2 regions of the Chitinophaga sp. G7 BAM 1005 genome follow, and region 2 is predicted to be linked to the other one. Evidence: riboswitches for the same ligand, from Rfam matches in the RefSeq annotation. Region 2 holds a riboswitch; the other holds the start of a gene.
What was found. Region 2 has a riboswitch for cobalamin ahead of ACMXI2_RS03970 (DUF5074 domain-containing protein). Riboswitches for the same ligand answer to the same signal wherever they lie in the genome.

Region 1 (3,151 bases), 170 kb from region 2:
GGCGGCCAGGGTGGTAAAACGGGTAGGGTAGCTGAAGTTGGTAAGATCGGCATCCAGGCGGTTCCATTGGAAGTCGCCGGAAGCCGCAATGGTCCACCAGTTGGTGAGGGCGTACTGGTGTGCCATTGAGAAATACATTTCATATTGGCGGTAGTGGTTATCGATATAAAGGCGGGCGGTATCCGGCGCCAGGAAGCGCGTATAGTCGTAAGCGTATTTTCCGTTCAGCAGGATGCTGTAACGTTTGGAGATATCTTTCCGGAAGCTGGATTGCACAAAGATGTTCTGATCCCATTGGCGGTCCACATGTCCGAATACGCCGTTGACGATGAACCCCGGCAGCCCGCGTTCCGACTGGTAGTAGTACACTTTGGTGCTCCATTCGCCGCCATCCAGCAGGCCATTGAATCCACCTTCCACACGCACGGCATTGATATCGCCGTTCTTCCGGTAAGCGCTGGTATCATATACCAGGCGCCCGTTTTCGTCGCGCTTCTGGTAAGAGAATTTATACCTGCCAGTTGCATTGATCCATTCGGTGCTGAAGGAGGCAGCTACTTTGCTGCTGATCTTTTGCTGCCATAGCAGGGAAGGGTTGAACAGGCCAAAAGAACCGGTTTTTATAGTACCCCTGAGATGTGTTTTTTCTCCCGGTGCAAATTTGGGTTTGAGAGAAGTGAGATAGATGGCGCCGGCTGATCCAAAGTCTTTCGCCGGCTGAAAGATGTTACTTTTCTGCCCGTTGTACAGGGCAATTTCTTCCATATTATCCAGCGAAAACCGGCCCAGGTCTACCTGGCCATTCTGGGCGTTACCCAGTTGGATGCCATCATAAAATACGCCTACCTGGTTGGTGCCCATGCTGCGGATATCAACGGTTTTGAGACCGCCGATACCGCCATAATCCTTTACCTGCAACCCGGCGAAAAAGCGGATGGCATCCGCCACGGAGTGGCTGCCCAGCCGCTCCAGTTCTTTCGCCTGCATTTTCTGCCCGGGGCTTACTTCCCTGGCAGTGCGCAGCGCTGTAACGGAAACCTCCCGGAGGTCTTTGGATGTTACACTGTCGGCCTGCTGTGCAAAGGCCGCAACTACTCCGCAGAGCAATAGCAGCAACATGCCGGCGGCTTTCGCCGGTGTTTTGAAACGCATCATTCCCAAGCTTGTTAATGTTCCATTAACAGCTTTCGCAATAAGAAAAATAATCAGGAAAGAGACAAGATACGGGGGATACCCGCAGATTGAATTTATTCCCAAGCTTCATTCCACGAAAGCTTAAAAAATCAGTGGTATGGCAGGTATTCTGACTTATCTCTGCTTCAGGCGACCTTCCCATTGAACGTTCAACAGTGGTCTGATTGGCGATGCCTGAGCATTGTATGAGACTTACAGCAGCGGGACTGTCCGGGATTTTCACCCGAGTTCCCTTTTAATCAGGCATATCCGGAGTGGACATACCTGAACCATAGCGGGGCAAAAGTAGGTTATTATTTGATCGATTCAAAACATGGGGCAGATATCCGGACGGCAGGCAGCTTGCCGGTATCTGAACTGATCATGTGGAAACCTGCATTTACCAGTTCTTCGAAATTATGCCATGTTGAGTAGGTGGGAAAACAAATCCGCCGTTTTTGCCGCTTTTTGCCGGATTATGCCAGGCCCTTTTTATTGATAGTGTATGGGGAGTGTATTGGGAGTGTATCATGAGTGTATGGTGAGTGTATGGGAACAGTATGGGGACTGTATAGGGACTGTATGGGGAATACGATGCATAGACGACTCCTAAGTATCCGAGAAGTATCTGAGAAGTATGTGAGAAGTATGCAGGAAGTAATGTCATCTCCCGGCGGCAGCTGCTTCCTCGCAATTATCTTTGCGCCTGGTATCAATGAGATACTGGATCTTCCATCCATCGGGGAGCTTCACCATTTGAAAGGAGTCTACCCCGCAGTGGGAGAACTGCCCTTTGAAAAAGAAGCGGTAGGGCGTCCATACGGAGGCCAGCCGGCCATCTATCAGGATGCTGCCAAACACGATACGCTCGTCGGCAGCCTTTGCAGGCAGTCTGCGTATAAATGACGTAAATTCACTGATAGGAGTGGTAAGGACAGTATCCTTGCCCGCTTTGGTTTCCATTACAGACTGCAATATCGCCCCCGGTGTGAAACAGGCGGCTACTGCAACGCTGTCTGAATTATTCATGGCCGTGAACAGCTGGTTAATAGTGGCTTTCACTGCTTCTTCCTGCGATTGGGCATAGAGTGAGGTGCTGACGATGGTTAGTAGGAGGCTGAATATAATAGAGCGCATTTTTTTTCTTACAATATACCGAATTTGCCTCTGTTCCCGGTGCGCTAACCAATGATTCCTTTTTCTTTTAAAACATCTTCCTCGTTTTCATGACTAACATACATGATTATTTTGAGTGCATCATTAACGTGATATAAAATGTAAGTAATCTCAAATTCAATGATCTCACTTGGATTTTTTGCGTAAACAGCTCCCCACCTCACCAACGCCCTGGTGTAATATTCCCCCATCGGCGATGTTTCCACTTTAATGACTTTCATTTCCTGCATGCCAATCTTCCGGTTAAATTTAAACATCTCTTCCAGCCATTGCGTGAACTTTTCATCGTTTTTGAAAGTCATGCTTCCTGATGGCCCTGCGGCCATAAAGTTTTCTGCATAACAGTTGGCGATGATACCGGCGTTGTTGGCTAAGGAGGCACGACCATATGCAGTGAAGAAGTTTGTGAATGATGCCATAACGGATAGTTTTTGAGAGATTGGATTTAGATTTTTTCTTCAAAGAAATATCAGAAGAAACTAAAACGGGCTTAGAAAGAGTAGAAATTTCATTGAAGGTAAGGATTGGGGTAATTTGATGGAGGATGTATTACGACATATTATGTCGTTGTAATCGCTCAATTACGACATAATTTCGACAATATGTGTCGCAATACTTGACTTTACGACACATACTCGGTATATTCGATTAATAAATGTCGTAATGTATCGTAATGAAAAGCAGTCAGGAAAATATAAATCGCGAACTGGAAATCATCAAAAACTCTCTTGAACAATTTAAAGAGGGAGCTTCTCTTGATGACCTTAAAAGAGCGGCGGGACTAGAAATCGGATCCCGTACC
Region 2 (3,151 bases):
CAACTTGAGTATGCCGGTAAATTAAACTCCTATTTGTCAGTACTTGATTTGAATAAACCTATATGTATCAGTTCCTTTGAGCTTTCTGAAATTATACCAGATCATTTGAAAACTCAACTACCTACTATTGAGGAGATGGAAAGGGAATTAATGGATAAATAATTGGGAAGCAATGAAACTAAAAGCGCTGGCTTTATTACAAAGCTTCAAAAGGAGAAGAGGGGTGTCTTAAAAGTAATTTAAAGGCACCCTCTCTTTATTTCATTATCTACTCATGAAATACAGGCATGGCTGGGAAATACCATCCGTTGTAAGTGAGCGTTTTTTTCAGTGTGGCGGTAGTGGCGTCATACATCAGCACCCTGTTCACATCTCCGGTGAAAGAGCCGTTCAGCGTGGTCATTACCAGTTCATTTTTATCCTTGTTATACGCAGCGCCGGCGCCGTAGAAATATTGTCCGGAAGGCAGGGTGATAAAAGGAGATGCAAGCGATGCTGTGTTGCCAATGATATAGCGGTACAATTGGGTGCCACCGGCAAAACCATTGTTGCGCACAATGTAAACAGCATTCTCTGTAGTGGAGGCAGTGATAGCCGCATGGCGCCACGCTCCCCACGGAGACGATACCGTGAAAGGCAGTTTCACGGCAGTGCGCGCCAACGTAGCGGGGTCTATGCGGATCAGGGAATCGGAGTTGGTAGCATATACGCCGCCATCTTTGCCGGCAGCAAAGGCCAGGTTAGCCGCGCCGAATTTCTTTACTACAGCGTACGTGGTGCTGTTTAAAGCAACAATACCATCTGTTTGGGACAACACAAAAATATAGCTGCCGGCTTTTAACATATCACCGGTGTAACCGGCTACACCGGTTACTTTAGCGCCTACTGCAAGGGAAGGTAACGTAACGGGGTATACGCCATTACCTGCACTCAGCAGTCCGCGGGTGGCATCCACACCAATAAAGGCATGACCATCATTACCAGGCAGGGTAGTGATGCGGCCGGTTTCCACGAGGCTGCCTGCATCTGTTACTACCAGTGGTCCACCGGCTTTTACAACAATATACATTTTGCCGTTGAATACAGTGGCATACTGCAGCGTATTGGAAGGGCCGCCCAATGCGCCTGTGGGGTTTTCTGCATGATAAATGTCGGGAACAAGACTATCGCCGCTGTAGGAGTAGAAGTGCAGGTCGCCGGTGCCGTGACCAAACCATCCTTCGTTAGCAATAAAGAATCCATTGCCGTATTTACCGGCGATTATTGATGCCGTAACGCTGCCGGTACCAGCTTCGTTGGTGCGTTGGCGTTCGAGAGGCTGTAATGCATCATCTTTTTGACAGGAAGCAACAAACAGCATTAATGCTGCAGAGAGAAAGGATAATAACTGTTTTTTCATATTTATTGTTTTGTTAAGAAAATACAATGCACTTTTCTCCGGGGTAAAAACCCTGGAAGAATGATCATAATACCGGTTATCCTCCCGGCATCACGCCTAAGGCTAAACGAAAAAAATAACAGCGCATAAATGGCTGGCAGGCCTACATTCATGGCATTTCACCCGAAAGCGTTGAATGATCAATTACAAAAGGCAGGTCTTCTGGCTTACCTGCTTTTCCGGGACCTTCCCATCTGCCGGGCAGGCAGACAGTGGTATGGAGTTCATCCGGAAAAACAATTTATCTGACGATAAATGCAGGATTACAGCTACGGGGATAGCTCCGGTTTTACACCGGATTCCCTTTTAATCCGCCGCGGGCGGAACCAAATGCGGAGGCAAACCTACGGTAATTAGGCATAAATGCCAAAATGAAGTGGTGGGGAGTGTTTCAAGGGGTGGGTTACCCCATTATGCCCTCTTTGGCCCGTATGTGGCCCCTTTATGGCCCGTATGTGGCCCCAATAAAAAAGCGTGATACCAATATTGAATCGCATCACGCTTTAGTAAAAAGTATTTATATAAAACTTATCCTTTCATCTGCCACGCTTTTGTTTTCGTAAACGCCCTTAATCCCTGGTGTGATAACGTTGCGCCAAAACCTGAATGCTTCCTGCCTGCCCACGGCAATCCCGCTGTAACCCGATCGCAGCAATTCCAGTAGCCGGTGCCTGCATTTACCTGTGAAAGGATTTCCTGCGCACGTTCTCCATTGGAGGAGTATACAGAAGCCGTGAGTCCGTACTCGGTATCGTTCATCAGTTCGATGGCTTCTTTATCACTGGTTACTTTCATGATGCCTATTACTGGTCCAAAGCTTTCTTCCTGCATAATTTTCATGTTGTGATCCACATCTGTGAGGATGGTGGGCTCAAAGAAGTTGCCTTCATGCACAATGATATGGCCGCCAAGTTTCAGGGTGGCGCCTTTTGCGCGCGCTTCCAGTACCTGGTTTTCGAGTACTTTTAATTGTTCTTTCCTGGTGATGGCGCCAAAGTATACGCCGTCGTCTGTGGGCAATCCCAGTTTCCAGGATTTAACCGCCTTTACAAATTCGGCTACATATTCGTCGTATACTTTTTCATGTACGTAGATGCGTTCTACAGCGCAGCAGCTCTGGCCGTTGTTATAAAAGGCGCCATCGGCAGTTGCTGCGGCTACTGCTGCAATATCTTCGATATCGTCTGTTACATAAAGCGGATCTTTTCCGCCAAGTTCAAGTTGACAGGGCAACATCCTGGACGCTACTTTTTCATAGATGTATTTACCGGTTTTATAGGAGCCGGTAAAGAAATAGCCATCTACGCGAAGATCCATCAGGTTTTCACCGGTAGCTTTTCCACCAATGGCTATTTTGAAAGCATTTTGTTCAAGACCGGCGTAATAGAAAAGTTTCTCTATTTCCATACCCGTGAGGGTAGCGTATTCCGAGGGTTTATACAATACGGTGTTACCGGCCAGCAGTGCAGGAATAAAAACGTTTACGCCTACCAGGTACGGATAGTTCCAGGCAGAGATATTGCAGATAACCCCAAGTGGTTCGTAAGAGATTTTTTCTTTTAGTGTATCCGTATTAGTTACCCATTCGTCCGACAGATATTTCTCTGCATTTTCCAGCATCCAGTTGATCCGGGTTACGGCGCCGTTGATTTCATTGCGTGATTGCTGCAATGGTTTTCCTGATTCGGAAGTAAGTATGCCCGCCAGTTTCTC

Region 1: another riboswitch for cobalamin. It lies ahead of ACMXI2_RS04690 (TonB-dependent receptor); the one in region 2 lies ahead of ACMXI2_RS03970 (DUF5074 domain-containing protein).

Annotation. Positions count from the first base shown of each region.
Region 1 is NZ_CP181478.1:1,173,276-1,176,426, forward strand. It holds gene ACMXI2_RS04690 (TonB-dependent receptor) at 1-1,155, opposite strand, end outside; cobalamin riboswitch at 1,277-1,483, opposite strand; gene ACMXI2_RS04695 (nuclear transport factor 2 family protein) at 1,837-2,310, opposite strand; gene ACMXI2_RS04700 (hypothetical protein) at 2,355-2,768, opposite strand; gene ACMXI2_RS04705 (Fic family protein) at 3,023-3,151, shown strand, end outside.
Region 2 is NZ_CP181478.1:1,000,132-1,003,282, forward strand. It holds gene ACMXI2_RS03965 (hypothetical protein) at 1-25, shown strand, start outside; gene ACMXI2_RS03970 (DUF5074 domain-containing protein) at 269-1,399, opposite strand; cobalamin riboswitch at 1,574-1,784, opposite strand; gene ACMXI2_RS03975 (aldehyde dehydrogenase family protein) at 1,967-3,151, opposite strand, start outside.